DNA from 3 places in the Leuconostoc kimchii IMSNU 11154 genome. Region 2 is predicted to be linked to each of the others. Evidence: predicted binding sites of a transcription regulator. Region 2 holds the regulator's gene; each other region holds the start of a gene.
What was found. Region 2 encodes Rex, which represses fermentation and respiration genes when NADH is low (regulators of the CRP and FNR family bind a similar motif). Its sites were predicted from a motif close to TTGTGAANTANTTCACAA; they were not measured.
Positions count from the first base shown of each region.

Region 1: the regulator Rex is predicted to act here: its motif matches at 1,356-1,373, upstream of adhP (alcohol dehydrogenase AdhP).
Region 3: the regulator Rex is predicted to act here: its motif matches at 1,553-1,570, upstream of LKI_RS04030 (YagU family protein).

Region 1 covers NC_014136.1:839,608-842,901, reverse strand. Annotated here, with positions in the region: gene LKI_RS04670 (hypothetical protein) at 1-86, opposite strand, end outside; gene adhP (alcohol dehydrogenase AdhP) at 275-1,330, opposite strand; gene LKI_RS04660 (NADP-dependent oxidoreductase) at 1,495-2,397, opposite strand; gene gltX (glutamate--tRNA ligase) at 2,543-3,294, opposite strand, start outside.
Region 2 covers NC_014136.1:1,415,818-1,419,111, reverse strand. Annotated here, with positions in the region: gene LKI_RS07720 (lipid II:glycine glycyltransferase FemX) at 1-947, opposite strand, end outside; gene LKI_RS07715 (redox-sensing transcriptional repressor Rex) at 953-1,603, opposite strand; gene tsaD (tRNA (adenosine(37)-N6)-threonylcarbamoyltransferase complex transferase subunit TsaD) at 1,763-2,779, opposite strand; gene rimI (ribosomal protein S18-alanine N-acetyltransferase) at 2,816-3,226, opposite strand; gene rimI (ribosomal protein S18-alanine N-acetyltransferase) at 3,201-3,294, opposite strand, start outside.
Region 3 covers NC_014136.1:715,539-718,832, reverse strand. Annotated here, with positions in the region: gene LKI_RS04035 (BMP family lipoprotein) at 177-1,238, opposite strand; gene LKI_RS04030 (YagU family protein) at 1,616-2,155, shown strand; gene LKI_RS04025 (glycoside hydrolase family 1 protein) at 2,499-3,294, opposite strand, start outside.

The DNA.
Region 1 (3,294 bases), 580 kb from region 2:
GTAGACTGCGATTCATCAGCTAAATCGACGACACGTAAAATACGATCCCTCTGACCATTAAAAAGTTGTTGTGTAAAATATGCCATGATTTGCTAGTACCTTAATACTGATAACCCTTACGTTATCAGTATTAAGTGTATTTCCTCCAATAAATTCGTTACCCAATTCTAACACAAGCTATCGTTAATCGCCATGATGACCGGTATTTTAACCTAATAGGATTGGCAAGGTATATAAAAACGCTTGGAATTAATATTCCAAGCGTCTAATTAACTTAAAGTGTTGTAAAGTCAAATACTTTGCGACCAGTAATACTACCAGCCTTCATTTCGTCAATCACGTCATTCATATCCTTAAAGTTAACTTTTTCAACAATCGGCTTAACTTTACCTTCAGCACCAAATTGGAAGGCTTCCTTCAAATCAGCACGTGTACCAACCAATGAGCCGCGTACTTCAATACCATCTAACACAGTTTTAGCAATGTTTAATGCCATATCACCTTCTGGTAACGCCACAGCAACCAACTTACCCATTGGTCGTAATGAACCTACCGCTTGGTTAAAGGCTGCAGCATTAACTGCCGTAACTTGGGCGTTATGTGCACCACCAGTTGCTTTTTGCACTTCAGCAGCAACATCATCAACCTTCTTACGATTAATCAAAACTTCTGCGCCATTTGCATGTGCTGCTGCTAGTTTGTCATCATTACCATCAATAACAGCAACATGGGCACCGAATACGTTATGCGCATATTGTACAGCTAAGTTACCTAAACCACCAGCACCATGAACTGATACCCATTGTCCAGGCTTAGTTTCACCAACTTTAAGTGATTTATACATTGTGACACCAGCACATGTAATTGATGTGGCTTCAAGCGGGTCCAAACCTTCTGGTACTTTGACTGCATACTTGGCATTCACAACTGCTTGCTGTGACATGGCACCATCAACTGTATAGCCAGAATTACGAACATTACGGCAGAACGTTTCATTTCCTGACACGCAGTAATCACAGACGCCACAAGCATCATAAAACCAAGCAATCGACACACGGTCACCAATCTTTAAATAATCACCAGCACCTTCAGCTAATTTAGACACACGACCAACGCCTTCATGCCCAATCACGCGGCGAAAATCACCATTTCGTTGACCCATCTTATTAGGGTTGCCAAAATCAGCTCCAGCAACATGCAAATCCGTATGGCATAAACCAACATATTCAACGTCTACCAACGCTTCACCGAAAGTTAGTGCTCTAGGTTGCCAATTATCAATTAAATCAACATAACCATCTGGTGTTTGACGTACAACTGCTGCTTTCATTATTAAACCTCTTTTTTATCTTTTTATGTGAATTATTTTACAAATATATTGTACGCGTTTTAATTAATCTTGTAAAGTATTTTAAAATGTTTTTCCCTTACACGTGATAATAATCACTTTACTGTTCAAAATAAAAATACATGCATCCACATGTATTTGCAAAATCATTCAAAAGTTAAAACAAGTTTACCAAGCACGTGTTTTGCCGATTGAAACTTTCTTAGGTTCTCGACATTAAAGGGCAACACCTCAGCAAGTACGACTTTAATTTGGTTATCAGAAACTAATTTAAGCAAATCTGCTAATTGTTTTCCTGTTGACTTTAAATACACGTTTGCCACACGCTCATCTTCATTGTTGCTAACAATAGACACTAAACGGCCAGAAGGCTTCAAAACTTGTAATGCCGTTATTAGATTTTCACCACCAATCAAATCTAAAATAGCATCTACGCCATTTGGAATAGCTGTCACCAATGCTTGATTCTGGGAAGCAAGCACATGAATCGTCTGATCAAATGATTTGAGAAATGTTACGCCGTGACCAATAGCTGTAGTATAAATATCACTCGCACCACGTAACTTCGCAATTTGTAATGCCGTTAACCCAACAGATCCGGAACCACCCAATACTAACACAGACTCACCGGGTTGAATATTGAGATCCTTTGTTATCATTTGATAACCCGTCTGCGCGCCCAATACGACAGCGGCAGCCTGTGCATAACTCACATTTTCTGGTATCTTAGCCACAGCTGAATGGCTCAACGCAACATATTCAGCATAACTTTTCAAATGTGGCGAAGCAGCAACACGATCACCTATCGAAAAATCGGTAATTTCTGTGCCTATCGCGACCACCTCGCCAGCAACAGAAGAACCCGGAATTAAAGGTACCTCACGTTCACTACCCATTAGTCCTTGTCTGAATTTGACATCATAAGGGTCAATTGCCGTTGCGTGCTGCTTGACTAATAGTTGATTGGGCTTAATTTCTGGTTTGGGCGCTGTTGTCGTTTCAACTAAAACATCAACATCCCCATAATTGTTCATTTCAATCGCATACATTTTTTCACACTTTCTCGTTTTTTTAACATGATTATCTAGTGCCACTATATCGCAAATCACCCCCAAAATGTTTATTTTTAACTCAAAAAAATATCATCTGTTAATCGCCTGTAAACGCGAAAAAACAAATGATACTTTTGCTGCTTTAAACTAAGTATTTAGCCTTAACATCAGACATTGTTTGTAAGACTTGTGCTTTATCCAAAACAACTAACATTTCTGGTAAGTTTGGTCCTTGAATTTCATGTGTTGTCGCGATGCGAATAGGATTCCAAAGATTGCGACCCTTGATTTCAAGATGACTTTGAATTGAACGAATGGTGCTCATGTAATCTTCTGCAGTTGCTGATTCTGGTAGTGCTTGATAAGCTGATTCCCAGGCAGAAAAGACTTTACGTCCATCCTCTGATGTCAAATAATCAACCATTTCATCAGTGATATTTCCTAATTCAAAGAATGGTCGACGCACTAATTCAACAACTTCGCGTGTATAAGAAATACCTTCCACACCCGCAACTTTGATCACTTCAGCAAGCCAATGCTTTTTAGTTTCTGCATCACTTGCGGAAACAAAGTCAGCGTTGACTAATTCTTGAATTAATTGTGGCATCACGTGATCTAAATCACGGCGCATCCATTGGTTGTTAATCCATTCCAACTTCTTTTGATCAAATTTAGCATTTGCTTTCGATAAACGTGTCTCGTCAAACATTTCTTTAAACGCTTCAAGCGAGAAAATTTCGTCCTCACCCTTTGGTGACCACCCTAGCAAACCAATAAAGTTTACCATGGCTTGTGGTTGATAGCCCAATTCGTGATATTGTTCGACGAATTGTAACAGATTTTCATCACGTTTTGATAACTTTTTACCTGTTTCACCGTTAATAATTAACGCCA
Region 2 (3,294 bases):
GCAAATCCATGTTTAAACTTGTATAGCCCATCTTCGGGGACAAAGTCACCAACACCACCAAAATCGTATTCAATTTTACCTAGAGATAAGCCCCATTTTAACATTTCCCATTGCACAGCATATGGTCCATAGTGCTTAGCATATTGGCGATTTGATCCAGCATACATATACCAAATTTCATCCCCATAACTGAAACCAATACCACTAGCAATCACTTGACCTTCATAATGCGCCAGAAATACTTTAAATAAACCAGTTCCTTGCCACAATTCTTGCATTTTTAGAAAATAACTTATAGGCCGGTGGGTAATACCTTGTGCCGCAGCCATCATAACATAAGTATCAAAAAATGCTTCAATATCTGATTGCGTATCTCCACTCGTGACCGTTACACCATCCTTAGCAGCACGGCGGATTTGGTTACGATAGTCCCGTTTAAAGTGTGTCATCAGCTCAACTTCATTCGTAATCGGGCTTGCACCCTCACCGCGACCATCATAATATAGAACCACATTTTTTCGTGGCTGAATATTGCCATGCATATTTTTAACTGCACGATTGCGTGTCGTAAATCCTGCCTCTTGATATGCGGTATTTAAGGCATCACTGTAGGATACTTCGGGATCTAAGCGAATGAGGAAGACATTATCAGGTAATGCTTCTAATGCCTCATCAATCATGGATCGAATAAGCTGTATATTTGTCACATCACCGATTGGGCCACGTCCAGCATAGCCTAATAACTTACCCGGAACAGCCTCAACCGTTAATACAGTTAAAACAGTGTCAATTTTACCATCTGTTTCATGATAAACATAGACATGACCCCAATTAGCTTTTAACTCACCCCACAAAGGATCTTGTGTCACCTGACCTCGTGGGTCTTCACGCACAAATTTTTGATAGGCAGCAACTTTTTTTGAATCATTTAAATCTAAAATGGCCATACTTTTTATAATCCTGTCGTAATTGAACCATAGTTATCAATGAAATAAACTAATGTCTGTAGTTCATTTGTTAAATCAACGTTCTGTACACGCACACCACTTGGTACTGTGACACGTAATGGCGTGAAATTCAAAATACCCTTCACGCCAGCATCAACCAACTGATCCGTGATATCTTGCGCCACGTTTTGAGGCACTGTTAAGATAGCAATGTTGATACGTTGTGCTGTCATTTGTTCTTTTAACTCTGTCATTGCGTAAATGGGTACACCAGCCATGATTGTACCAGCACGTGTTTCATCTACATCAAATGCCGCTGAAATACGCATGTTGGAAGATTGATGAAAGTTAAAGTTCATCAAAGCTTGTCCCAAATTACCCGCACCGATTAGGGCCACGTTGATGAGGCTCCCTTGGTCCAAAACATTTGCAAAGAAATCAAGCAATGCTTTCACATCGTAACCATAGCCACGCTTACCCAAAGCACCAAAATAAGAAAAGTCTCGTCTAATTGTAGCCGCATCAAATTTAATCGCATCACTTAATTCTGCAGATGAAATACGATCTGTCCCCGCATCATTCAAAAATGTGAGGTAACGATAGTAAATAGGTAAGCGCTTTGCTGTCGCGCGTGGAATTTTTGGTTGTTGTGTCATAAGTTTCTCCAGTTTGTGATGATAAAACCTATCAACACAGGTTGACGGCATTATACATATATTAATCTATTTTTCTGTTCAGTTTGTGAACTTTTGCATAACTATTATACCATAAACATAAGCTCATCCGCAAAAGATAGTGATACATTCACAATCTAATCATCCCTTTAATAAGTCAAAGTCTAATCCTGGATCTGTATTAAGATCCAGCCCTGCAAACTTGTTTTGTTTATAATTCCAATATCCCGCTGCACCAATCATGGCAGCATTATCACCTGTATATTGGTGTGGTACTGGTATAAATTGTGTCTCTGGTATTGTTCCCAATAACGTCGACAGTTCTTGACGTAGTTGGGTGTTAGCTGCCACGCCACCTGCTAAGATAAAACTTTTTACTGGGAAATCATTTAATGCGCGTCGTGTGCGACCTATGAGTGCAGCAACAACTGCATTTTGAAAACTTGTGGCTAAATCATCATGATCAATGGTTTCGCCCTTTTGCTCTGCATGATGGACATAATTAATCACGGCACTTTTTAAGCCAGAAAAACTAAAATCATAGTTATCTTCATGTGCCATGGCAGTTGGGAACTTAATTGTTGCTTGCCCGCGATGTGCCATTTCATCAATTGTTTTACCCGCTGGATACGGTAATTTCAGTAATCGCCCAACTTTATCAAAACTTTCGCCTGCAGCATCATCACGTGTTTCACCAAGTACCGCAAAGCTATTTTCCTCATGCATTAAAACCAATTCTGTATGCCCACCAGACACCATTAACGCCAGCGCAGGATAGACGATCGGTTGATTAAAATTAGCGGCAGCAATGTGCCCAGCCAAATGATTAACCGGTATAATTGGTAGATTATGTGCCAAAGCAAAGGCTTTAGCACCCATTAATCCGACAAGCAATGAGCCAACCAGCCCTGGACCATATGTCACAGCTACGGCATCTAAATCTGTTGGCTTCACATTGGCTGTTTGTAAAGCATCATCTAATACACGTGTGATCCATTCAATATGATGTCGGCTAGCAACCTCTGGTACAATACCGCCAAATCTTTGGTGTGAATTAATTTGTGTCGCCACAGCGTTACTTAAAATAATATGGCCATCTTCAACAATAGCCACACTTGTTTCGTCTGCACTTGATTCAAATGATATAATTTTAGTCATGATATCACAACGTGAACAGAGGCATGCCCTCAGTATTCACACTTTCCTTTCCATCATTATGGCCGCATGTCCATTTTTATAGTACTTTTCTCGACGATAATACGCACTAAATCCCAATTTTTCGTACAAATGAATCGCTGCCTCATTCGATTCATCTACTTCCAACAAAAAACGTTGTGCATGAGATAACGTAAAAACCCGAGTCAAGAGTTGAAAGGCCAATCCCTGACGTTGGCTATTTGGGTGTACAGCAATACTACCAACTTCAACTTCATCGAGTATTTGCGTCACGCCTACAAAACCACCATCGGCAATAAAATAGTGGCTTCTAGGGCTTGTTAACTCATGTTCAAATAGTGATTTTGGCCAAGGAGACGGTGAAAAGGCAGCTTCGGCAATTTCAAATATCTGCTGACTATCTTCAATTGTCGCTAATTTTATGTTCAAAATGATTTACCATTGTAATTGCATCTTCATGATCACCAAAGTAGTAACCCTTCTTTACATCCGTTTTC
Region 3 (3,294 bases), 700 kb from region 2:
ATTTAGGAGAGAATGAAAAGAGAATTTTGTATTATCTACCAGGGTTTCGTTAAAATGATAAGTTAAGTTATCTTATCAATATAATTATCTTAAACTGATAACATTAAATACATGTTAAACAATCAATAATAATCGTCAATAGACCAACTTATTTGCCTGAATATATCGTCCAAAAATCATTTAACATCGCTTAATTTCTTAGGTACCGTAATTTTACCGGCTAAAATTTGCTTTTTAGCTTCTTGCGTTGCTTGCCATGCATTATCAGGCATCGCATCTCGTGCAATATCAACACCGTTTTCTTTCAAACCATACGTTACTGTTTTACCACCAGGGAACTGTTTACTTTGTCCCTGTTGTGCAACAATTTCGATCGCGTTATCAACACGTTTAATCGCTGATGCTAGCGTAAAGTTTGAGGTTTTACCATCTTTTGCAGTATAGTTACCATCAGCCTTTTGATCCATGTCGACGCCAATGACCCACACTTTTTTGTCCACTGTCGTGTTTTGATTTTCTGCCTTAGCTTCTGCAAAAACGCCGTTACCGGTTGCACCTGCTGCTTGGAAAATAACATCAACACCACTAGCATACATGGCAGCTGCAATCGTTTTACCCTTAGCGGCATCTGTGAATGTATTCGCATATTGAGAGACAAAAGTCGCCTTAGGATTTGTTGCCAAAACACCGGCTTTAAATCCTGCCTCAAATTGTTCAATCACTTCACCCTTAACGCCGCCTACAAAACCAATTTTGCCTGTTTTTGACGCCGTGGCTGCAGCTACCCCTGCTAAATAAGAGGACTGCTCTGAATGAAACATAATCGAAACAGCATTTTTATAAGGCACATCTGCTTCAACCATCGCAAAATTCGTTTTTGGGTTCGCCTTAGCGACTTGTTTCATAGCAGGTCCCCCCATGAATGAGATACCTACCACAAGTTTATAATTTGCTTTAACCGCCTGTTGCAAGTTAGACTTAATCTCAGAATTGTCATTAGAGACAAAATAAGAAAAACCTGATTGTCCTTGTTTCATGTTGTTCTTTTTACCAAAGCGCTTAATACCATCCCAAGCCGATTGATTAAATGACTTATCATCCACACCACCCGTACTCGTGACTAACGCTACCGAGTAAGCATTTTTTTGGTTTGAACCTGAACTTTTGGCAACAGATACACCGATACCAATCACCACAACAGCAGCAATAATGCTACTAATTACCATAGAACGTTTCATTTTGTTTTCCTCCGACTATGTATCTCTCTGTATACATAGAAATTAGTTGTATTTTATACTAATTGCAACTGGCGGCTGGACCACACAATGACAAATTAACACTAAACACACTGTTATCCATAATAACAGTAAATTCAATACAACACAATCCCCTTAAGTTAACCACATTAACACATTGTTCACAACGGAAGATTAAATATTACAAAAAAGAATACTAAATGATCTCATATCACTGCTATCAAAACATATTAACAATTTATAAAGAAAATAAAAATATGTTTGACATTTCACATATAAGCGTTTAAACTTACTATTTGTAATCAATATTACAATAAGCAACACTTATTTTAGGGTAACATTTGAAAGGATATACACACATGTTTACATTACAAAAACCACAAGCTAATCTGAAAGAGATTATCATAAAAAGTGTCTGGTTTGGCTTCATTGCCGGTATGGTTTCTGGTATGGTCAAGATTGGCTGGGAGAATATTTTTCCACCTCGCACGATTGCTCGTAACTTAATCAATCCGCCACAACATATGGCTATGCAAATTGGCATTCCTAAGAAATTAGTTGAGTCATTTGTCTACTATTCACAAGATCAAAAAGTATTTTGGTTTACCCTCATTTTACATTTTTCATTCGCAATCGCATTTTCAATATTGTATGTCTTTGTTTCACAATACTGGTCAAACATCGGTCTTTGGCAAGGTGCCGCTTATGGTATTGTGCTTTGGATTGCTTGGCATGTCATTATTATGCCAGCTTTTGGAACAGTACCTGCACCTTGGAACCAACCATTCGCTGAACATTTCTCAGAGTTCTTCGGACACATTGTCTGGGCTTGGGCTATCGCTGCAACCGTCTACTACTTAATTGCTAAAGATAAGCGCGGACATCTCACAAATATTTAATTTAAAAAGACATCCACTTCACAAACAGTGGATGTCTTTTTAAATTAAATCATCATGCAATAAACAAAAAAATAGCTTACTCGTTATAGCAACAAACTGGAGACTACTCATCTCACATGTTGTTACTACTTTGAACCACGGACATGGTTGTATGCGTTCTCGGCCACTTACAAGATGTTCTGATTCGATACAAGTAAACTATTTGGAATGAACGAGGTATACTGCGTTCGCCAGTGAAGATGGCTTAAACAAGTTTAATTAGTCTTATCGTTTCGCCTAATCTACCCTTATATTATATCGTATCTTCATTAACTCTGCAAACGCTTACAATGTCAATTTAAACTTAGAGTGTTTCACCATTGGAGGCAATAACCTCTTTGTACCACGTGAAGGAATCTTTTTTAATTCTTTTCAAAGTGCCCTTGCCATCATCATCTTGATCAACATAAATGAAACCATATCGTTTTGACATTTCTGATGTCGAAAAACTAATCAAATCAATTGGCCCCCACATCGTATAACCTAAGAGATTAACACCATCCTTGATTGCTTCCTTCATTTGCTCAATATGTGCACGTAAATAATCAATACGATACTGATCATGCACATGACCATCATCTTCAAGTTTATCTAAAGCACCTAGGCCATTTTCGACAATAAATAGTGGTTTGCGGTAACGGTCCCACATCGCATTTAAAGTTATCCGTAATCCAACGGGATCAATTTGCCATCCCCAATCTGATTCCTTCAAATAAGGATTACGCCCGCCAACGGCCATGTTACCCACACCATCATCAACCTGATTATGCTGTGTCACATTAGTCATATAGTAGCTAAAACTAATAAAGTCTACTGGATTTTCAAGCAAAATAGCTTGGTCATCTTCTGCCATGTGAATCACAATGCCGTTTTCACTGAAAAAACGGTTCATATATTCTGGATACTCGCCACGTGCTTGTACATCTGTAAAAAACAGATTTTTTTCATCTTCTAATTGTGCCGCTCTGACATCCTCTGGCTTTGGTGTCGCAGGATACGTCTGCATCCGTGCCAACATTGATCCAATTTTGGCATTTGGATCAATCTGATGCAATTGCTTTGTTGCAATAGCGCTGGCGACAAATTGGTGATGTAACGCT